4 regions of the Streptomyces sp. MNU89 genome follow, and region 3 is predicted to be linked to each of the others. Evidence: riboswitches for the same ligand, from Rfam matches in the RefSeq annotation. Region 3 holds a riboswitch; each other region holds the start of a gene.
What was found. A riboswitch is a leader RNA that binds a small molecule or an ion and turns the genes downstream of it on or off. The one in region 3 is predicted to bind cobalamin.
Positions count from the first base shown of each region.

Region 1: it holds a riboswitch for cobalamin, as region 3 does, so the genes downstream of both, E4N63_RS00825 (energy-coupling factor ABC transporter permease) here and E4N63_RS07815 (ABC transporter substrate-binding protein) in region 3, are expected to answer to the same signal.
Region 2: it holds a riboswitch for cobalamin, as region 3 does, so the genes downstream of both, E4N63_RS25670 (cobalamin biosynthesis protein) here and E4N63_RS07815 (ABC transporter substrate-binding protein) in region 3, are expected to answer to the same signal.
Region 4: it holds a riboswitch for cobalamin, as region 3 does, so the genes downstream of both, cbiE (precorrin-6y C5,15-methyltransferase (decarboxylating) subunit CbiE) here and E4N63_RS07815 (ABC transporter substrate-binding protein) in region 3, are expected to answer to the same signal.

Region 1 covers NZ_JAJKLL010000001.1:172,799-178,334, forward strand. Annotated here, with positions in the region: gene E4N63_RS00810 (transposase) at 1-700, shown strand, start outside; gene cbiQ (cobalt ECF transporter T component CbiQ) at 736-1,485, opposite strand; gene E4N63_RS00820 (energy-coupling factor ABC transporter substrate-binding protein) at 1,492-2,022, opposite strand; gene E4N63_RS00825 (energy-coupling factor ABC transporter permease) at 2,019-2,726, opposite strand; cobalamin riboswitch at 2,755-2,947, opposite strand; gene E4N63_RS00830 (hypothetical protein) at 3,181-3,381, shown strand; gene E4N63_RS00835 (SH3 domain-containing protein) at 3,515-3,928, opposite strand; gene E4N63_RS00840 (hypothetical protein) at 4,054-5,451, opposite strand.
Region 2 covers NZ_JAJKLL010000001.1:6,012,074-6,017,609, forward strand. Annotated here, with positions in the region: gene E4N63_RS25665 (cobyric acid synthase) at 195-1,790, opposite strand; gene E4N63_RS25670 (cobalamin biosynthesis protein) at 1,787-2,710, opposite strand; cobalamin riboswitch at 3,027-3,154, opposite strand; gene E4N63_RS25675 (hypothetical protein) at 3,491-3,736, opposite strand; gene E4N63_RS25680 (inorganic phosphate transporter) at 3,762-5,036, opposite strand; gene E4N63_RS25685 (class II aldolase/adducin family protein) at 5,370-5,536, shown strand, end outside.
Region 3 covers NZ_JAJKLL010000001.1:1,826,847-1,832,382, reverse strand. Annotated here, with positions in the region: gene E4N63_RS07825 (ABC transporter ATP-binding protein) at 1-749, opposite strand, end outside; gene E4N63_RS07820 (FecCD family ABC transporter permease) at 746-1,861, opposite strand; gene E4N63_RS07815 (ABC transporter substrate-binding protein) at 1,858-2,901, opposite strand; cobalamin riboswitch at 2,931-3,115, opposite strand; gene E4N63_RS07810 (hypothetical protein) at 3,170-3,316, opposite strand; partial or broken gene E4N63_RS07805 (hypothetical protein) at 3,278-3,829, shown strand; cobalamin riboswitch at 3,883-4,006, shown strand; gene E4N63_RS07800 ((2Fe-2S) ferredoxin domain-containing protein) at 4,106-4,471, shown strand; gene E4N63_RS07795 (aldo/keto reductase) at 4,710-5,536, opposite strand, start outside.
Region 4 covers NZ_JAJKLL010000001.1:766,811-772,346, reverse strand. Annotated here, with positions in the region: gene E4N63_RS03365 (DUF742 domain-containing protein) at 1-127, opposite strand, end outside; gene E4N63_RS03360 (roadblock/LC7 domain-containing protein) at 124-534, opposite strand; gene E4N63_RS03355 (ATP-binding protein) at 559-2,205, opposite strand; cobalamin riboswitch at 2,694-2,819, shown strand; gene cbiE (precorrin-6y C5,15-methyltransferase (decarboxylating) subunit CbiE) at 2,875-4,233, shown strand; gene cobM (precorrin-4 C(11)-methyltransferase) at 4,328-5,128, shown strand; gene E4N63_RS03340 (cobalt-precorrin-5B (C(1))-methyltransferase) at 5,189-5,536, opposite strand, start outside.

The DNA.
Region 1 (5,536 bases), 1.7 Mb from region 3:
CGACGCGGCGGGGCACTGGTACGCCTCCTTCGTCGTCGCCACCGAGGCCCAGCCGCTCCCCGCCACGGGCCGTGTGCTCGGTGTCGACTGGGGCGTCAGGGAGACCGCCACCACCACGAGTGACGCCCACGACCTGCCGCACGCCCAACACGGCTGGAACGCCGCGCACAAGCTCGCCCGCTACCAGCGGATGATGGCCCGCCGTAAGCCCGCAGGCGGGCAGGCCGCGTCCAAGGGCTACCACGAGGCGAAGCGGCAGACCGCCAGGCTGTACAGGAAGGTCGCCCGGCAGCGGCAGGACACCGCCCGCAAGTGGGCCAAGCGCGTGGTGACCGACCACGATGCCATCGCAGTTGAGGACTTCCGGCCGAAGTTCCTCGCCAAGACCACCATGGCCCGCAAGGCGGCGGACGCCGCGGTCGGCGCCACCAAGACGGCCCTGATCGAGATGGGCCGCAAGCACGGGCGCGACATCCGCCTCGTGCACCCCGCGCACACCACCATGGACTGCGCGTCGTGCGGAGCGAGAACCAAGCACGCACTGCCCCGTTCGGAACGCACCTACACCTGCACCACGTGCGGAGCCGTGTCCCCCAGGGACAAGAACTCCGCCCGCGTGATGCTCGTCCGGGCTGGTCTCAACCCGGCTGGTGCCGAGGGCACAAGACCTGCGGGAGCGCCGCTCCCGGAGGCGGCCTGAGCCAGGAATCCCCTTCCTGCGGGGAGGGGAGGACGTCAAAACAGCTGCCTTTCGAGGACGAGGGTGGCCGCCGCCAGCGCGGCGAGCAGCAGGACGGAGCCGGTGACGAAGCGCCGGGACACGGGGGCACCGGTGACGAGGACACGGAGCGTCCCGTCGTAGCCGCGGCCCGCGAGTCCGTCCTGCATCCGCGCGGCGCGCGAGAAGGCGCGCAGGAAGACCGTCGCCCCCTGCCCGGCCAGCGAGCGCCAGGCGGCGGCGCGCGTGGTGTGGCCGAGGCGCGCTGCCTGGGCCTGCCGCACCTGCGCGAGGGTGTCCAGCAACAGGAAGGTGATGCGGTAGGTCACCAGCGCGACGTCGGTCACGGCGGGGGGCACGCCGGCCCGGGTGAGACGCGGCAGCAGATCCGACAGCGGTGTGGTGAAGGCGAACAGCAGGACGCCCAGCGAGGCGGCCGAGGTGCGCAGCAGCAGCTGCCCGGCCTGCGCGGGGCCGTCCGGTGCGAGGGACAGCAGGCCGCGCTCCCCGCCCAGTTGGACGAGGAGCGGCAGCGCGCCGGTGACGCAGAAGCCGAGCGGCACCCGGTACGCCCGCCAGAGCCGGCGCGGCGGCACCCGGGCCGGGCCGAGCAGTGCGGTGAGCGCGGCGGCGGCGATGAGCGGCGCGCCCGGCCAGGGCGGCAGGCTCACCGCCAGGACGGTCAGGCCGAGGGCGAGGACCGCCTTGTCCAGGGGGTGGCGGCGGCGCCAGCAACTGCTGTGCGCCGCCGCGTCGATGGGCAGCACGCGGGACTACGCGGCCGGGCGGCCGCCGGGACCGGACGGCCCCCCGCCACCCCGTTCGCCGGACGCGGGCGCCGGGGTGTCCCCGGCAACGTCCGGGGCCCCGCCGGCCGGTGGCGCCTCCGCGGCCGCCCTCGCGTCAGGGGCCGCACCTCCCACGGAGTCCCCGGTACCCGCCGTCTCGGCCTTGCCCGCCGCGGCCGTGCCGGGACCGGCCGTTCCCGGCGTTCTCGCGGCGGCCCGTGCCTCCCCCTGCCGGCGTCCTCGGCGCAGCCCGAGGCAGTAGGCCAGCACCCCGGCGCCGATCGCGGCCTGGAGGGCGAAGAGCGCCGACTCCACTTCCGCCGACGGGGGTTCGTAGAGCGGGGCGAACCAGGGTTCGTAGCCCGGCCGGAGTTCCTCGACCGCCGTCTCGGCCTGCGCGTCACTGCCGGTGAAGGGCTCCTCCATGCCGTCGCCGAGTCCCAGGACGAGCGGGAGGGCGGCCAGGACGGCGACAACGGCCAGCAGCAGCAGGTTGGTCCGGGTGTTCCGGCTCATCGGGTCACCGCCTCCTGGGACCGCTCCGGCCGGCGGCCGCCGGCGGCCGTCCGCACGCCGAGCCGGGCCAGGATGGTCCCGTCGGCCTGGCTCAGCAGCCGGATCACCAGCACGGTGAGGATGCCCTCGCTGACGGCGAGGGGGATCTGGGTGACGGCGAAGACGGAGCCGAACTTGGCCAGGGCACCGGGCAGTCCGGTGGCCGGGTCCGGGAACGCCAGAGCGAGCTGGACACTGGTGACGCAGTAGGTGCTCAGATCGGCGGTGAAGGCACCGGCGAACACGGCGGCGGCGAGCGGCGCGCCGAGTCCCCTCACCAGCCGGTAGGCGGCGTACCCGGCCCACGGGCCCACCACGGCCATGGAGAAGACGTTGGCGCCCAGGGTGGTGAGCCCGCCGTGCGCCAGCAGCAGGGCCTGGAAGAGCAGGGTGATGGTGCCGAGCACCGCCATGACCGGCGGCCGGAACAGGATGGCACCGAGCCCGGTGCCGGTGGGGTGTGAGCAACTTCCCGTGACGGAGGGGATCTTCAGCGCGGACAGGACGAAGGTGAAGGCACCGGAGGCACCGAGCAGCAGGGTGTTCTCCGGATTCTTCCTCACCTCGCGGCTCAGCGACCGTACGCCGTGGAGAACGAAGGGGGCGGCGGCGGCGCTCCAGGCGACCGCGTGCCAGGGGGGCAGGTAGCCCTCGGCTATATGCATGGGAAAGCGGACCTCTCCAGCACCTCGTGGATGGACGACGCGCCCTGGCCGGTCTCCTGGCTTACGGGTCATGCCGCCCGGACTCCGCCTTCCCGGGTGCCGCGGCGCTCCGCGGCATCCCAGTGGCTCCCAGAGGGTGGAACCGGACTTCCCGATCACAGTGGCGAGGGCCGCACCGGTTCTTCACCGGTTTCCCGTGCACCAAGGCCCTGTGACAGTAGTGCGCCGCGCGTGAGGAGGACAAGCCGATCACCCTGCGGTACATCCCACACCGGACGGCGCACGGAAGCACGGCGGCACCCGGCTCCGAGGTTCGGGGCGCCGGGGCAGCGGGGGCGCCGGCGCCCTTCGAACGGGCGGCAGCCGGAGGGATCCGCCCCGTTTCACGCTCTTTGCCCCGGATACCCGTCCGGCGTCGGCGGGCCCTGCCCGCACTACCGAGGAGGTGACGGCCATGCCGGAGCCCGGCAGCAAGAAGTACGACCGGAAACGGGCGAAGCTGCGCAAGGAGGCCGAGGACAGCGGAGTGCCCGACCAGCAGGCCACCAAGGCGGCGGACAAGACCCTCCAGAAGGACCCGTCCATGCGCAGCCGGGGCCCGCGGACCACGCGCGGCATCGGACCCAAGGGGGAACGGCCGGAGAGCCTCGGCTGACGGCCGCGGACCCGGCGGCGGACAGCCGCGGGCGGCACCGCGGCGGCCAGCGGAACGGCGGCGGGCCCGGTCCCGGCGGACTGCCTCCGCCGGGACCGGGCCCTTTCTCACACCCGGGTGTGAAGAGGTGCGGTCACCCCTTCGCCATACGGGCCTTCCTGCTGTTGGTCAGCGGGTGGTGGTGACGGTCGACGTCCTTGCACCACTTCACATAACCGTGAACGTGCACGTACTTCCCGCTCACCCAGGCTTCCTTGTGCCGCAGGTGGTACCAGATGGGGTCGCCGTGGATCAGCTGGGCGCGCACCTTGCACTTGATGCCGACCTTGTCATGCCGGTGGAGCTGGCCCACCACCGAGGAGTCGGTGCTGGGGTACTGCCGCTCGTTGAGCGTCCCGGCCTTGACGACCCCGTACGGCTTGTGCGGATGGTTCTGCGAGTCGGCCTGGACGGATGTCGCGCCGAGCAGCGAACCGCCGACCAGAACGGCCGAGGCGGCGGCACCGGCCGCGAGTCCCGCGGAGCGGGACCTGAGCGTGTGGAACATGGGCAACTCCTGTTCTGCCAGGAATGTGACAAGGCGTCGCTTTCCGTTCGCACCGGGCATGAAACCAAAAAGGGGGCAAGGTCCCCCTCGGGGGCGATACCGGTCAACACCCGGGCGACGTCTCGTCACCAACCCGTAAGCAGAACGTGGTTGAGAAAGAGCGCTGTCGCCGCTTGGAGCAGCAGCCAGCGGCGGTGGTGGCGGGCCGGGAGGAGGGCGGCGGCCGGGAGGAGCCAGAGGGCGAAGGGCAGCCAGATCCGTTCCGTCTCGGCCTTGCTCATCCCGGAGAGGTCGGCCGCCGCGATCATGCAGAGGCCCGCGAGGGCGAGGAGCACGACACCGCAGGCGTCCAGCGAGCGCCCCGACCGCAGCCGGCGGACCGTCTCGGCGGTGCCGGCCAGGGCGCGGCGCAGCCCGGCGACGGAAGCGGCCCCGGCGATGATCACGGCGTTGGCTAGGTTGCCGAAGAACCAGTAGCTGTACGGGCGGATCCGGGCCACCCCCTGGTAGTAGCGGGTGACCAGCAGGTCGTAGCCCTCGTACCACCAGAAGCCGGCGGCGGTGAACGCGGCGGTGACGGCGGCCACGCCGGCGAGTGCGGGGAGCAGGGGGCGCACGGTCCGGCCGTGCAGCAGGACGGCGGTCGCGGGGATCACCATCAGCACCAGCCCGTACGAGAGATGGACGGTGAGGCCGAGCAGCAGCCCTGCGGCCAGCGCGGTGGCCGCCGGACGGCGTGCCGCCGGACGGCACGCCAGAGCGAGCAGGGCGATCCCCCAGGCGGCGACGGCCGAGAAGTAGGCGTCCGCGGAGACGCCCGCCCACACCGCCGCCGGGGCGAGCACGGCGAACGGCGCGGCCCGGCGCGCCCACCGCTCCCCCGCCACGGCACGCAGCGTCACCAGGACGGCCGCGGCGGCCGAGCTGCCCGCGATCAGCACCCACACGGCGGCCCAGGCGCCGCCGCCGAGCCCGATGCGGTCGAGGCCGACGAAGGTGAGCACGGCGCCCGGCGGGTGGCCCGCCACATGGGCGGGCCAGTAGTCGGGCGAGGTGAGCAGGATGTGGTCGGTGAAGGTGCGCACGGCCGCGGCCGGGTCGGCGGCGATGCGGTCGACGGCGAGCAGGTACTCGTGCTTGGCGGTGAGCCGGCCGGCGACACCGCGCCGCCAGCCGTCGATCAGCGCCAGCGACAGCGTCCAGGCCAGCGAGGCCGCCCAGGTCAGGAGCAGCAGCCGGCGCCAGGGCAGCCGGCGGGCGAGCACCGGGCCGTAGGCGATGACGGCGGCCGCCACGGCGGGTGCCGCGACCGTGCCGGGGCCCGCGTGCGGCATCCAGTGCGCGTAGAGCGGCGGCCACTCGACGTACAGGACGTCCACGGAGCGCTGGATCAGGATGCCGGCGACGGCGACCGCGGTGACGAAGAGCGCGGCGGCGGCCGCGGTGAGGAGGTCCGCGCGGGCGGCGGACCGCCGCGGGCGCAGACGCTCGCGGCCGGGCGCGGGGGTGCGGAGGTGGGTCACGCCGTCACGCTAGGGGCCGCCCCGGCGCGTACGGCCGGACACACGCCCAGTGTCACCGTTCCGTCAGATCCTCACCGCCCCCGGT
Region 2 (5,536 bases), 4.2 Mb from region 3:
CGGCGCCGGCCGTGCCGCTCGTGACGGCGGCGCTCGTGACGGTGTCGTTCATGCGGTGCCCTCCGGTGGAACCCTCGGAAATCGGTCAGGTGTCCGCCTCCGCGGCCCGGACGGCCGGGGCGGTACTCGGCGGGACGGCGCGCCGGACCGCACGCTCACGGCAGGCGCGCCCGGCGGCGTACGGACAGCCGCGCTCACGGCGCGCCCGGCGGTACGAACGGCAGGTCCGGCGGCGCTCCCTCCTCGATCAGCCGCAGCAGCGCCCCGGTGTCGGCGTGCTCCTCGATCAGATCCCCCAGCCGGTCGAGCTGCTCCTCGCGCAGCTCCCCGAAAGCCGTGTCCGGCGCCGGGACGAAGCGGCGCCCGGCGTCCCGCGCCACCCGGCGCAGGAACGCCCGCCGGAAGGCGTCGCTCTCCAGTGAGCCGTGCCAGTGCGTGCCCCAGACGGAGCCCGCCCGGCAGCCGTCCAGGGCCCGGCCCCGGCCGTCGGTCATGAACGGCTCGGCGGAGTCCGCCACGTCGGACACGCCGTGGTGGATCTCGTAGCCCGCCACCGGCTCGCCCAGGGCCTCGCCCGCCGGCCGTGCCAGGGTCTTCTCCACCGCGAAGCGCACCCGCAGCGGCAGCAGTCCGAGCCCGTCCACCGCCCCGGCCCGCGACTCGACCTCGTCCTCGATGCGCTCGCCCAGCATCTGGTAGCCGCCGCAGATCCCGAGCACCGGCCGCCCCTCCGCCGCCCGGCGCGCGACGGCCTCGGCGAGCCCCCGTTCGCGCAGCCAGGCCAGCGCCCGCACGGTGCCGCGGGTGCCCGGGAGGACGACGAGATCGGCGTCGGCCAGCTCCTCCGGCCGGTCGGCGAAGCGCACCAGGACGCCGGGTTCGGCGGCCAGCGCGTCGACGTCCGTGAAGTTGGACATCAGCGGCACGGCCGCCACGGCGATCCGCAGCACCTCCTCGCCGCACGGCGGCCCGGCGGCGGACTCGCGCACCGCGCCGCGCAGCGAGAGCCGCAGCCCGTCCTCCTCGTCGATGCCCAGGCCGTGCGCGTACGGCAGGACGCCCAGCACCTGCCGCCCCGTCAGCCCGCGCAGCATGTCCAGCCCCGGCTCCAGCAGTGACGCGTCACCGCGGAACTTGTTCACCACATAGCCCGCGACCAGCGCCTGGTCGGCGCGGCTCAGCAGGGCGGTGGTGCCGAAGAAGGACGCGAACACCCCGCCCCGGTCGATGTCGCCGACCACCACGGCCGGCAGTCCGGCCGCCCGCGCGAGCCCCATGTTGACGATGTCGTGCCGGCGCAGATTGATCTCCGCCGGGCTGCCCGCGCCCTCGCAGATCACCGCGTCGTACCGGGCGCGCAGCCGCTCGTAGCAGTCGAGGACGACGGGGAGCAGCGCCTCCCGGCGGTTCGCGCTCGGGGCGCCCCCGGTCCCCGGGCCGGCCGCGAAGTAGCCCCGGGCGCTCAGCTCGCCGGCCGGTTTGCCGAGCACCACGACCTGGCTGCTGCGATCGCCGCCGGGCTTGAGCAGCACCGGGTTCATCAGCGCCGACGGCTCCACCCACGCCGCCTGCGCCTGCATGGCCTGCGCGCGGCCGATCTCGGCCCCCTCGGGCGTCACGAACGAGTTCAGCGACATGTTCTGCGCCTTGAACGGGGCCACGGAGACGCCCTTGCGGGCCAGCCACCGGCAGATCCCGGCGGTGACGACGCTCTTGCCGGCGTCGGAGGTGGTCCCCGCGACGAGCAGGCCGCCGCCGGTCCGGGCGGTGCCGCCGTGGGTGCCGGTCATCCCCGCCCCTCTCCGGCGGGCGGCCGGGAGACGGCCGTCGCGCCCCGGAGCGCCCCGTACGCCAGCCGTCCGCCGGCGCACACCACCAGCGCCAGCGCGCCGACCCGGCGCGAGAGGCGCACCGCACGCTCGATGTCGCGCGGCTCCACCGGGCGGTTGCCGGCCCCCAGCACGGGCCGGTGTTCGACCCGGCCGCCGTACGCCAGCGTGCCGCCCAGCCGTACGCCGAGGGCCCCCGCGAACGCCGCCTCCACCGGACCGGCGTTGGGGCTCGGGTGGCGCCGGGCGTCGGACCGGAGCACCCGCAGGGCACCCTGCGGGTCCGGGCCGGCGAGCACGGCCAGCGCGGCGGTGAGCCGGGACCCGGGGAAGCCCGCCACGTCGTCCAGCCGGGCCGGGGCCCAGCCGAACCGGCGCAGTCGCGGCGACTTGTGGCCGGCCATCGCGTCGAGGGTGTTGACCGCGCGGAAGCCGGCCAGGCCGGGCACCCCGGCGGCGGCACCCCACACCAGCGCCCCGACGACCGCGTCTGAGGTGTTCTCCGCGACGGACTCCACGACCGCGCGGGCGATCTGCTGTGCGTCCAGCGACCGCGGGTCCCGCCCGCAGAGACCCGGCAGCCGTTCGCGCGCCCGTGCCAGGTCACCGGCCTCCAGCGCGGCGCCGACGGCCCGCGCCTCACGGCCGAGCGACGTACCGCCCAGCACGGCCCAGGTGACGGCGGCGGTCAGCGCTCCGGAGGCGGCGGGGGAGCGGCGTACGGCGTGGGAGAGGCCGGCGGCCGCGGCCACCGTGCCGCCGGCGCACAGGGCGGTGTACAGCGCCCCGGCGCCCCGGTGGTCGCGCCACAGCAGCCGCTCGGCGGCCGTCGCGGCCCGCCCGAACGCGGCGACGGGGTGGCCGCGCCGGGGATCGGCCAGAAGGAGGTCGGCGAGGAAGCCGAGCGCCGTACCGGCGGCGAGGACGGCGTCCGCGGAGCGGGGAGAGCGGGTGTCGGGGCGCGGGTGTCCGGGGCGCGGAGGCCCCGGCGGCGTCTTCGGCACGCATCGGCTCAGACCGCCGTCACGCCTCGGAGGGGGACGGGGCGGCGGGGCCGCCGGGAGCGGAGGGAGGGTGCCCGCCCGCGGGCCGTTCGGCCACGGGGCGTTCGACGGCAGGGCGTACTGCGGCGGCAGCCGGGCATCGCGTTTGTCCTCACTCAGGGTCCGCGCCCTGGTTCGACGTGACCGGCGGTGAGAGTCTCCTGGCTCCCGGATCGGCGCGGGCCCCGGTCTTCCCGCCCGTCGGAACGGGCCGTGACGTGGGTGGGGTGCGCTCCCCGGTGACAGTGGCGGGACCGCGCCGGATTCGCACCGGCTTCCTCTCCTGCCGCCGTTTGGCCCCGGCAGTCCACCACGCCCGGGAACGCCCGTCAACTCGCCCTTGACCTGCGGGGGATCAGTGTGCGGAGTGCCACACCGGGGCGCGCGGTGCGTACGCCGTCCGGTGCCGGGACGGGAGGGGCGCACGGGACGGGGCGAGCCGGGCGGGAGAGGGACGGGGGCGGGCGGCCGCGGACGGGCAGGGCGGGGCGGGCGGAAGGGGCGCGGGCAGGGCCCGCCACCCGGCAGCACGCGTCACGCGCTGTCCGGGCGGCGGGCCCGGGTGCCGCTGTACCGCCGCCCGTTCGACGCGGGCGGTGCGGGCGGTGCGGGAGACCGTCAGGCGACGATCAGATAGATCCCGTACGCCACGACCGCCGCGGAGACCGCGAAGCACACCGTGGCGAGGGTGCGCGCCAGGGCGGTCGGCGCCTCGGTGACCGTGGCGCCCTCCGCGCCGTCCGCCTGCGGGTGCCGCCGGGCGGAGGTGCCGACGATGCCCAGGGTGAAGACGCCGACGATGGCGACGGTCGCCACGAGGCTGACCACGGAGACCTGGCCGAGTGCTGCCCAGTCGATGTTCATACGGTTCTTCCTTCTACCTGAGCCGTCAGACGACGGTGGCCTTGGACGCCGCGGACTGGGACGCCGGGGACGCGGAGCGCGGGGAACCGGCCTCGCCGTCGTGGGCGGCCGCCTCCAGCACGGAGTCGGTGGGCGGCGGGGAGAGGGAGGCGACGACGTCGGCGACGATGTCCTCGTGCTCCGGATCGGCGTGCGGGGCGGGAACGTCGTTCACATTGCTGTGGTCGACCTTCTCCTGGCGCGACTTCACCCAGATCCACGCGCTGCCCGCGACGGCCATGACGGCGACCGCGGTGACGCCCCAGGTGCCGCGCCCGGCCAGCAGGGCGGCCAGCCCGGCGACGAGGCCGGCGGCCGGCAGGGTCAGGCCCCAGGCGACGAACATGCGGGTCGCGGTCGACCAGCGCACCACGCCGCCCTTGCGGCCCAGGCCGGAGCCCATGATCGCGCCGGAGGACACCTGCGTGGTGGAGAGGCCGAAGCCCAGGTGGGAGGAGGCGAGGATGACGGTCGCGGCGCCGGTCTGGGCGGAGAAGCCCTGCGGCGGCTGGATGTCGGTGAGGCCCCGGCCCATGGTGCGGATGATGCGCCAGCCGCCGAGGTACGTGCCGAGGGCGATGGCGACACCGGCCGAGGTGATGACCCAGAACGGCGGACCGGCGTCGGGCGCGAGCACACCGCCGGTGATGAGCGCGAGGGTCATCACACCCATGGTCTTCTGGGCGTCGTTGGTGCCGTGGGCGAGGGAGACCAGGGCGGCCGAGGCGATCTGCCCGGAGCGGTAGCCCTTGGCGGTGTCCCGCTCGTCGCGTCCGCGGGTGAGCCGGTAGGTGAGCCGGGTGGCGGCCATCGCCGCGAGTCCCGCGACGATCGGCGCGGCCAGGGCAGGCAGCAGCACCTTCGAGAGGACGACGTCGAGGTGGATGGCCCCGATGCCGGCGGAGAAGAGGGTGGCGCCGATCAGACCGCCGTAGAGGGCGTGCGACGAGCTGGAGGGGAGGCCCACCAGCCAGGTCAGCAGATTCCACATGATCGCGCCGACGAGCCCGGCGAAGATCACTTCTGGGCGGATACCACTCTCGTCGACGATGCCGCCGGAGATGGTCTTGGCGACCTCCACGGACAGGAACGCGCCGACGAGGTTGAGGACCGCCGACATCGCCACTGCTGTCCTGGGCTTCAGGGCCCCGGTGGAGATGGTCGTGGCCATCGCGTTGGCGGTGTCGTGGAAGCCGTTCGTGAAGTCGAACACCAAGGCCGTGATGATCACGATCCCGATGAGAAGCGTGATGTGTTCCATTCACCCAGGCAATCGTTTCGGGGGCCGGTTACACAGCGAAGGTAGGGACGTCCGGTGAACGGAAGGTGAATTGGAGTGGGCTTCCAGGTGCGATTGCGGGCCGCCATCCGGGGGTGGCGGCAAGGTCCCATTTCCCTCAAGAGGCACCATACCGGGCGGATTGGCCGCTCCGAGGCGTCCGGAGACTGAATACACACCGGACCAAAGGTGAACAGCTCTCCCGGCGGAAACCGCGGAAGGGGGAGTTCCGTCACGGCCGAGGCGGGCCGCCGGCTCCCGCCCCCGGCCCGCCGGCCCCCTCTCTGACAGGATCGGCCACCGGAGGTGAGGGCAGTGACGGAACCGCTCCCGCAGGAGCTCGCCGGCGCCTGGGCCGATCTGGTGGCCACGGCCCGGCGCACCACCGACGAGGGGCTGGTCGCCGGCACCTCCGGCAACGTCTCGGTACGCGTCGGCGACACGGTCCTCGTCACGCCCAGCGGGGTGCCGTACCACCGGCT
Region 3 (5,536 bases):
GGGGCACCCGTGCGCGGATGGATGGTGACCTCGCTCGCCACGCCGTAGACGCCGGCCAGCAGGTGGGGCGTGAGGACGTCGGCGGGTGGGCCCGAGGCGGTGACCCTACCGTCGCGCATGACGTAGAGGCGGTCGCAGTAGTACGCAGCCAGGTTGAGGTCGTGCAGGGCCACCAGGGCCGTCGCGGACAGCCGCCGCAAGGTGCCCAGGACCTCCAACTGGTGACGGACGTCGAGGTGGTTGGTGGGCTCGTCCAGGACAAGCAGGGACGGCTGCTGGGCCAGCGCGCGGGCGATGAGCACACGCTGGCGCTCGCCGCCGGAAAGCCGGTCGAAGGAGCGGTGGGCCAGGTCGGTGGCGTCCACTGCGGCGAGCGCCGACCGGATCAGCTCGGCGTCCTCGGCGGTGTCCCCGTCGAGCAGCCGCTTGTGCGGGGTGCGGCCCATCGCCACGACCTCACGCACCGAGAGGTCGAACTCGGCGCCCGACTCCTGCACCACCGCGGCCACCGTCCGGGCCAGTTGCCGCACGGGCAGCGACCAGGCGTCGGTGCCGTCGACACCCACGTGGCCGGTCGCGGGGCGCAGAACGCGGTAGACGGCGCGCAGCAGGCTGGACTTGCCGCTGCCGTTCGGTCCGACCAGGCCGATGACCTCTCCGGGCCGGGCGGTCAGGGAGACGTCCTCGACCAGGCGGTGCGCGCCGGCGGTGAGGGTGACCGTGTCGATGACGAGTTCGGTGCCGGTCATGCCCCTCCTCGGTCGGTGTTCCGGCGGGCGTCGCGGCGCATCAGCCACAGGAAGAACGGGCCGCCGCACAGGGCGGTGAGCACGCCGACGGGGATCTCCATGGGCGCGGCGACGACGCGGGCGGCGATGTCGGCCCAGATGAGGAAGACCGCGCCGCCGAGGGCCGCTGTCGGCAGGACGCGTCGGTGGTCGCCGCCGACGGCGAGGCGGACGATGTGCGGCAGCATCAGGCCGACGAAGCCGATCGGTCCGCACGCCGCGACGAGGATGCCGGTGACGAGGGAGAGCAGGACGAACATGCGGGCGCGGAAGCGTGCCACGTCCAGCCCCATCGTGGTCGCGGCCTCCTCGCCGGCGAGCAGGAGGTTCAGGTTGCGGGCCTGGACCATGAGGACGGCGATGCCCAGGGCCAAGGCGGCGCCGGGCAGCCACAGGGTGTCCCAGTTGACGCCGCCGAGGCCGCCGAGGGTCCAGGCGAGGACCGCGCGGGCCTCGTTGCCCCGGTCGGTGGTGAGCAGCAGTAGGTCCAGTACGGCGGTGAGCACAGCGGCGACGGCCACACCGGACAGGACCAGCCGGGTTGAGGTGATCCGGCCGCCGGTGCGGGCGGTGGTGTACACGAGCAGCAGCGCGCCGAGCGCGCCCGCGAAGGCGGCAGCCGACAGCGACAACGGCCCGAGCCACGTCACCCCGAACACGATCACCACCACGGCGCCCAGGGACGCCCCGGAGGAGACGCCGAGGAGGTAGGGCTCGGCGAGCGGGTTGCGGATCAGGGCCTGTAGAGCGGTTCCCACGACCGCCAGTCCGGCGCCGGCCACGGCCCCCAGAAGCACGCGCGGGGCGCGTACGTCCAGCACGATCGTCTCCCGCGCCCGCGACCAGTCCGGTTCCGTCCAGTCGGCGCCCAGCGCGTGCGTCACGATGCCCCACACCTGGCCGGGCGGCACCTGCACAGACCCGATGGCCAAGCCCGCGGTGGCGGAGACCCCCAGGGTGACGGCCAGGACGACGAGGGTGACGGTGAGACCGGCCCGGCCCGCCCGCCTGTCGCCCTCTCGCCGTCGTCGCACGGTCTGCTCGGTGCCGGCCTCGACGACCGGGGCCGTCACGCGAAGCTCTCGGGATGGATACCGCGGGCCAGGTCCTCGACCGCGTGGGCCGAGCGGATGCCGACCAGTGTCGCGGTCAGCGGCAGGACGACGAACCGCTTGTTCCTGACGGCGGGCACGTCCTTCAGGGCGGGCTGGGAGAGCAGGAACTTCTTCTTCTGCTCGACACTCCCGGCGTCGGCGTAGTCGTAGACGGCGATGACTTCGGGCTTGCGCGCGACGACCTGCTCCCAGGAGACGTCCCCGAAGACGTCGTCGAGGTCGGCGAAGACGTTCCTGCCGCCGGCCAGCCGGATCAGTTCGGTGCCCAGGCTCTTGCCGCCCGCGGTGAAGGCGGTCTTGTCGCCGCTGTCGTAGACGAAGACGCGCGTCCCGGGTTCGTCCTCGACCTTGGTGGCGGCCTTGTCGACGCGGTCGGTGAGGTCGGCGATCAGTTCGCCGGCCCGCTCCGGGACGCCGAAGATCCGGCCGATGGTGCGGATCTCGTCGTAGGTGTCCTTCATCGTCACCCGCCTCTTCCCGCAGTATTCGCGGTTGAGGTGGGTGTCGATACCGGCGTCGGCGAACGCCTTGCGGGAGCGGCCCTCGTTCTCGGCGAAGGCGCTGCCGTAGCCGCCGTAGACGAGGTCGGGCTCGGCTTCCAGGATCGTCTCGAACGACGGTTCCTTCCTCGCCAGCTGGGGGATCGCCTTGTAGTCCTTCTCCAGCTCGGGCAGGACCGCCGAGTCGGGGAAGGCGGTGCCGACCATACGATCCTGCAGGCCGAGGGCGAGCATGAGTTCCGCCGGGTGCTGGTGGATGGTGACAACGCGGGAAGGCGGCTTGTCGTACGTCGTCTTCACACCGCAGTTGTCGACGGTGACGGGGAAGCCCGCGGCCGGCGAGGCCGTTGCCTTGGCGTCCTCGGCGGTGTCCTGCGGCGAGCCGCAGCCGGCGGTCAGCAGGGCCGCCGACAGGGCGACGGCAGCGGCCGTCGCACGCAGGGCATGCCGCTTGTGGGCAGAGGTGGACAGCGGGGGACGGGGCGTACCGTCGTACACGTGAAGCCTCCTGGGGAGTCCGCGCTCCTCGGATCGGGCCCGCGACAGGCCAGTGTCCTGACTCCCGGATCGACGCCTCCCCCTGCCTTCCCGCGCCGTGGACGCAGTGGCGTGTAAAGGGGTGCACTCCCCGGTCACAGTGGCGGGACCGTGCCGGACTCGCACCGGCTTCCTGTCTCCCGTCGCGGTGATGACCCGCCGATACTACGGTCTGGCGAGAAGCGGCCAAAAGGGCGTGCGAAACCGCCCGAGCGCCCCTGCCCGGCCCTCACGCCTCGCGGACCGCCCGCAGCACCAGCCGCTCGGCGTTCTCGTCGTAGGGGCGGCCGTCGAAGCCACCGAAGATCTCCACCCGGCCGAACCCCGCCTCCTCCACATCCGCCGCAACTCGACCGCGCGGACGTCGCCTCGGCAATCCCGGTCACCTTGGCGACACTGCGGCACGTACTGGATGTACCTGCTCAGCCAGGCGTTCGGCCGGTCCGGTCTGCTGTGGGCCCGGGGCACGGTCATGCTCGGCCTGTTGCCGTCTGGGCCCCGCCCCGCCCGGCTGCCGGTCTCCCGGCAGGTCCTGGAACGCTGGCACCGCACTTCGTCATCGTCGTCCACGTCCTGAGCGTGTGGCACACCCTGCTGTACGGCACCAATCTGGTACGGCGAGTGGCCGCGCACCGTGCCGGGGCTGCTGCAACTTCCCGTCGCCGTGCTGCGCCTGCTGCGTCCCGCCCGGCGGGCCGAGCGACTGGGCGCACCGACGCGCCGCGAGGGCGTGTCGGTGCCGGGCTGGTTGGTGCGGGCCGTCGGCCGGATGGTCGCCGGGGCCGTCGTGGTGGGGCTGCTCATCGTGGTGGCCTCCGGCCACGACGGCGGCCGGGAACGCCCGGCCGAGCCGCCCGCTACGAGTCCGCACGCTCATGAGCCCGAATGATCCGGGCCGGCCGGTCGATGGGATGATGACCGGCGACAGGGCGACGACGGTCCGAGGAAGCCGGTGCGAATCCGGCGCGGTCCCGCCACTGTGATCGGTGAGCGAACCCCGTACGTGCCACGGCCCCGTGAGGGTGGGAAGGCCGGGGCGAGCTGCGACCCGAGAGCCAGGAGACTCACGTCGTCGCCTCCTCGAAGGACACCGGGGCGGATCTCCCCGGAGAGAGGGTGGTTCGGCGTGCCCGAGACAAGGGGCGGCGAGGCGTTCGGCGCCGAGGTGGATGCGCGACCGGCCGGCGGAGTGCCGTGCCGGGTCGTCGTGTGCCGGGACTGCTGCTGCGGCACCGCCAAGGTGACCGGTGTGGACCATGCGGCACAAACCGCACGCCTGCGTACCGAGGCGCCTGTGCGCATCTCCGCCTGCCTGGACGTGTGCGACCAGGCGAACGTCGTCGTCGTACAGCCCTCCTCCGCGGGCCGGGCCGCCGGAGCCCGTCCGGTGTGGCTGGGCCTGGTCAACGACCCGGACGCGACGGAGGACATCGCCGCCTGGGTACGGGCGGGCGGCCCCGGCGTCGCGTCCCGCCCGGACATCCTCGACCTGCACACCTTCACCCCGCCGCGCCGCCGCACGGCTTCCTGAGCACCGGCGAGCGCTACGGCTCAGAGGCAGCGGGACGACGCAGCGGGCGGGATGGTGCGGGCCGGGGAAGACGACGATGACCTTGCCGTCGTGCGACGGACGGGTGGGCCCGGATCCAGCTCTGACGGTGGTGAAAGGCCAGCTGGCGAATCGTCTGGTGCCGTGCCCTTGCCGGTGTCTTCGGTGGGAGCACGGCACCTGGACATGCACCGGTGTGTGGTGAGCACTGTGCCCGCGGTCACTCCCGGGCCGAGCCGGCTGAGAGAAGGTCCGCGAGTTCGTTCTCGGCCAGTTGCAGTGGGGCGAGGCGAGCGAGGTGCTCATCACTGAGGCGCAGCATGGACGCGGCGACGTTCTCCTCGAGATGAGCGATCGAGGATGTGCCGGGGATGGGGCAGAGCACGCTCGACCGGTCCAACAGCCAGGCGAGAGCCACCTGCGCGGGCGTTGCGTTCAGCTCTGCCGCCACTTCGGCGACGATGCTGTTGGCGAGGGCCAACTGGCCACTCATGATCGGAAACCACGCGATGAAGGGAATGTGCTCCCGTTCGCAGTGCTCGAGGACGTCCTCTCCCACACGGGCCGCCACATTGAAGATATTCTGCACGGCCGCCACATCGATGACCCTCTGCGCGGACTCGATCTGGTCGACCGTGACGCTCGACAGTCCGAAGTGGGCAATTTTGCCCTCGTCCTGAAGTTCCCGCATCGCGCCTATCTGATCGTCGAACGGCACCTGAGGGTCGATACGGTGCAGGTAGAGAAGATCGATTCGATCCGTACCCAGGCGGCGGAGGCTGGCCTCACACTGCTGGCGCAGATAGGCGGGGCGTCCGATGGGCTCCCACACCCCCGGCCGTACCTGGGCCTGACCTGCTTTGGTCGCGATCAAGAGATCATCGGGGTACGGGTGCAGTGCTTCACGCAGGATCTCCTCGGTCACGCCGAAGGCATAGGAGTCCGCGGTGTCGATGTGGTTGATGCCGAGCTCGACCGCACGGCGCGCGACTCGGATCGCGTTCCCGCGGTCCGCGGGCGGTCCCCAGATCTTCTTGTCGGCGAGGC
Region 4 (5,536 bases), 1.1 Mb from region 3:
CCTGTTCCCGCGCGGAGGCCACGAGCAGGGTGTCGAGCGCGACCGTGTTGCGGCTGGGGCGGGCCCGTCCGCCGGTGAGCACATAGGGCCGCAGGGGGGTGTCCAGATACTCCCCGGGGGCCGTCATGAGACGGCGCCTTGCCGCGGCGGGCTGGACAGATGGCTGCCGATGCGGTTGACCTGGATGCGCATCTGCTGGGCGATCAGCTGCGGGTCGACCGCGGCGTCGGTGACGACGGCCAGATACGAGCCCTGCCCGGCGGCGACCATGAAGAGGAAGCCGCCGTCGAATTCGACCATTTGCTGTATCACGGCCTTGCTGCCGGTGCCGAACTCCCGTCCGAGGCCCTTGGCGAGGGACTGCAGACCGGAGCAGGCGGCCGCGAGCCGGTCGGCGCTGTCCCGTCCGGTCCCCTCGGAACGGGCCATCAGCAGGCCGTCGGTGCTGAGCACCACCACGTGCCGGACACCGGAGACGGAGGCGACGTCCGCCACCATCCAGTCGCGGCCGGCCGGGCTCTTCATCTGATGCATCGTCATGTGAGGTGTCCTTCGGCGTCATCGTCGTCGCGGTGCGGGCGGCCGTCGCGGCCGGGGGTGCCGTCGTGGCCGGGCAGGCCGGGGGCGGCGCCGGGGCCGGAGGCGCCCACGCGCTGCCACGGGCCTCCGGGGCGCGGCGGACGGCCCCGGCTCCGGGGTCTCCACCCCGGTCCCGGCCGCTTCCGCCGTCCCGGCCGTCCCGCTCGTCTCCGCCGCGTCCTCCGTTTCCGCCGCCCGTGTCCGGGCGGTGCCCGCGCGGCTGCCGGCGAAGAGGGCACCCATCCAGGCCCCGGCCCGCTCGGGGAGGGCGGCGGCGGGGAGGGGCAGCTTTCCGGTACCGGTCAGCTCGGACAGGGGCGGGACGGCGGCGCGGTGGCGGCTGGAGCGCCGCTGGGGCAGTCCCGGACCGCCCGTGGCGGCGGACGGCGGTACGGGGACGGTGCCGGCGACGGCCGTCGCGCCGGCCGGCACGGTGCCGCCCCCGGCGTGCGCGGTCTCGCCGGCCGAGGGGCGCCGGGAGGCGGGCACGGCGGGCGGCTCCAGGGTCTGCAGCAGGGTGCCCGGCACCAGGACCACCGCGCGGACCCCGCCGTACGGGGAGGGCAGCAGGTCGACCTTGAGCCGGTGCCGCTCGGCGTACCGGCCGACGACCGCGAGCCCCGTCTGCGGGATCTCGCCGAGGTCGGCGAAGCCCAGCAGCCGGCGCCCGGCGGCGATCTCCCGCGCCTGTTCGAGGGCGTACTCGTCCATGCCGAGACCGGCGTCGTCGATCTCGATGACGGCGCCGCGGGTCACGGTGCGGACGGTCACCTCGACGTGGGTGGTCGGCGGCGCACACTGGGTGGCGTTGGCGAGGAGCTCCGCCACGACGTGCACCAGGGGTTCCACGACGGTCGCCACCGCCGCGATGTCCTGGTCGCCGCAGACCTTGACGCGCTGGTAGGACACGATCCGGGAGGCCCCCGCGCGAACCACGTCCACCAGCGCGTGCGGCTTCTGCCACTGCTGCCCCGGCCACTCGCCGCACAGCACCGCGAGACTCTGCGCGATCCGGGCCTGCTGCGCGGCGGCGTGGTCGCCGCGCATGCTCGCCTCCAGGACGTCCGGGTGGGCGGAGTGGCGGGCCTCCAGGGCGGCCATCTCCTCCTGGATGCGGTGCGAGGACGCCTGCACCCGGCGGGCGAGGGCCACGACGACCAGGCGCAGCGACTCCTCCCGTTCGCGGACGGTCCGCACGGCGGCGGTGGCGGCCGCCAGCACCCGCTCGTACTCCCGGGCCGTGCCCGGGTGGCTCTCCGCGGGCTGCGGGACCGGTACCGGTTCGCCCGCCAGGGCGGCGGGGAGCCGGACGTCGGCGAGGTGCCGGACCGTTTCCTCCCGCCGGGCGTCCTGGTGGGTGCAGAACTCACGCCACTCGGTGTCGTGCCGTGCGGCCTCCTCCCGTGCGGCCAGCGTCTCGCGCTCGCAGGCGCGCAGCGCGCTCTGCAGCCGCTCGAAGAGACCGACCAGCAGGGCCGCGGTGAGGACGTGGCAGGCCACGGCCCAGCCGGCGCCCACCCCGCCCAGCGCCCACGGGTCCGTGACCGCGACGGCGGCCAGGAGCATCGCGGCCGGGCGGACGAAGCGGCGGCGGAACGTGGAGGAAGCGATCGAGGGTCGAACCATGGCACACCTTGGGAAGGGACGGACGGCGGATGACGGAGGCCCGCACGCGGGGCGAGGCCCCCGGTATGAGGTCTGCCGCCGGGCGGCGGCCGCGTCGTCCGGCCGCCCGGCCGTCCTGGCGTCCGGGCGCCGCCGTGCCGCGGACGGCGGGGCCCGGAGCCGCCGGGCGGCGCTCCGCGGCCCTCTTTCTACCGGCCGGGGCCGCCGCCGCGGGCCCGTTGTGCGCGGTACGGCACCGGGCACATCGATTCGAGGGGTACGCCGGGCAGGCCCGGCCGGGCCGACGCGGGCGCCCGTGGCCGGGAAACGGGCGGGGAGGGAGGCCGGAACGGCGGGAGTCTCGGGTCCACGGGACGGAGCATAGACCCATGTATAAGCCATGCATTTCTTAATATCGCAGCTCAGAGCGGGTGTCGCACAGAAGAACGGAGGCCGTCGCACACCCGCCCGCACCGATGCGGGAGGATGCTGCCCAACGAGGCGACGGGAACCAGGAAGCCGGTGCGAATCCGGCGCGGTCCCGCCACTGTGACCGGGGAGCGAACCCCATCCGAGCCACGGCCCCCGCGGGCCGGAAGGCCGGGGCGAGCGCCGATCCGGCAGCCAGGAGACTGGCCCGTCGCCGATCCGCCGCACCCGGGGCGAGGACACCCCAGGAAGAGGTTCGCGATGAGCGACGACGACGTGCCGTGCCCCGGCGCGGGCCGCACGCCGGACACCGTCACCGTGGTCGGCATCGGCGCCGACGGCTGGGACGGGCTCGGGCGGGACGCCCGGGAGGCGCTGCACCGCGCCGGGACCGTCATCGGCGGCCCCCGCCAGCTCGCCCTGCTGCCGCCCGGCTGCACGGCGGAACGGGTGCCCTGGCCGTCACCGCTGCGCCCCGCCGTGCCCCGGCTGCTCGCCGAGCACGCCGGGCGGCGGGTGGCCGTCCTGGCCAGCGGCGACCCGATGTTCCACGGCATCGGGCGGACCCTGGCCGCGGCCGTCGGCGCGGAGCGGCTGCGGGTGCTGCCCCACGCCTCCTCGGTGTCGTACGCCTGTGCCCGGCTGGGCTGGGCGGTGGAGGACACCGAGGTGGTCAGCCTGGTGGGCCGGCCCGCCGCCGCTCTGGCCGCCGCCCTGCACGCGCGCCGGCGGCTGCTCGTCCTGAGCGCGGGCGCCGGGACCCCGGGTGAGGTGGCGGCACTGCTGTGCGACCGCGGCTACGGGCCGAGCCGGATGACCGTGCTCGAACAGCTGGGCGGCGGCGCGCGGGAACGCCGGTTCGAGGGCACCGCCGCCGGCTGGCCGCATCCGCCGGGCGATCCGCTGAACGTCGTCGCCGTCGAGTGCCGGCCCGGGCCGGGCGGCCACCGGCTGTCCGCGGTCCCGGGGCTCCCGGACGAGGCGTACGAGCACGACGGGCAGCTCACCAAGCGCCGTGTGCGGGCGGCCACGCTGGCCGCGCTCGCCCCGGCACCGGGCGAACTGCTGTGGGACATCGGCGGCGGCTCCGGCAGCATCGCGGTCGAGTGGATGCGCGCCGGACGCGGCTGCCGCGCGGTGAGCGTGGAGCGCGACCCCGTACGGGCCGCGCGCATCCGGCGTAACGCGGAGCGGCTCGGGGTGCCCGCGCTGCGGGTGGTCACCGGGGCCGCCCCGGAGGCCCTGGACGGACTCGCGGACGGGCCCGCGGACGGAAGACCCGCGGACGGGCGGGGGACCGGACTCGGGCCGCCCGACGCGGTGTTCGTCGGTGGCGGGCTCACCGCCCCCGGACTGCTGGAGGCGTGCTGGGCGGCGCTGCCCGCCGGAGGGCGGCTGGTCGCCAACACGGTGACGCTGGAGTCCGAGGCACTGCTGGCGGAGTGGTACCGCCGGCACGGCGGGGAGCTGGTGCGGATCGCCGTCTCCCGCGCCGTACCGGTCGGCGGGTTCACCGGCTGGCGGCAGGCGATGCCGGTCACGCAGTGGGCGGTGACCAAGCCGGGGAAGCGGGGGCCGGAGGAACAGCGGGCGGAGGAACAGCGGGCGCCGGCGGAGTGACGCGGGCGGACCGAACGTCAGCAGGGCGGCCACCGGCGGGGCCGGCGTCCGCGGAGCGCATGCCGGCCGGGAGGCCGGACCGAGGAGAAGAACGATGACGGTGTACTTCATCGGTGCCGGTCCCGGCGCCGCCGACCTGATCACCGTGCGCGGGCAGCGGCTGCTGGAGTCGTGCGCCGTCTGCCTGTACGCGGGCAGCCTGGTGCCGCGCGAACTGCTCGCCGCCTGCCCGCCGGACGCGCGGCTCGTGGACACGGCGCGGCTGAACCTGGACCAGATCACGGCGGAGCTGGCGGACGCGCACCGCGCGGGCCACGACGTGGCCCGGCTGCACTCCGGGGACCCCTCGGTGTTCAGCGCGGTCGCGGAGCAGATGCGGCGGCTGGACGCGGCCGGCGTGCCGTACGAGGTGGTGCCCGGCGTACCGGCGTTCGCCGCGGCGGCCGCGGCGCTGGGACGGGAGCTGACCGTGCCGGCCGTCGGCCAGACCGTGATCCTCACCCGCGTCGCCCAGCAGGCCACCCCGATGCCGGACGGCGAGGACCTGGCCACCCTGGGACGCAGCCGAGCGCTGCTCGTACTGCACCTGGCCGCCCGCTACGCGGACCGGGTCGTCGCCGAACTGCTGCCGCACTACGGAGCCGACTGCCCCGCCGCGGTGGTGGCGATGGCGAGCCGCCCGGAGGAACTGGTGCTCCGGGGCCCGCTGGACGGTATCGCCGACCAGGTCAGGGCGGCCGGGGTGACGCGCACGGCGGTCATCATGGTCGGCCGCGCTCTGGGCGCCGAGCAGTTCCCGGACAGCCATCTGTACTCGGCGGAGCGCGACCGGTGCGGCATCGCCGCCCAGGGCGGCCCCCGGCCCCCGGCCGGCGGGAGCGCACCGGAACGGTGACCGGCCGCGCCCGGCGCGCGGGGCGGACGGAACGGCCGCGCCCCGCGCCCGGGCGGCCGGTCAGGGCCCCGGAGGGCGGTCACGGGACGGCCCCGCCGGTGCGGCGCGCCCGACGATCCTGCCCGCGCGGTCGATACAGATCACGTCCACGGTGACCGGTTCGCCGCGCAGCACCCCGAGCGCCGTCCCGCGCGCGGCCTCCGCCACCAGGTCGCCCAGCGGGACACCGCGCGCCGCGCAGCGCTGGAGCGCCTCCAGGCCGGTGTTGGCCCCGGCCACGGCCGCGGCCAGCTCCTCGTCCGCGCCGCCCCGGCGGGCGAGGTCCGCGAGGAAGCCCTTGTCGACCTGGGAGCGGCCCGAGTGCAGATCCAGATGGCCGGCGGCCAGCTTCGACAGCTTGGCGAAACC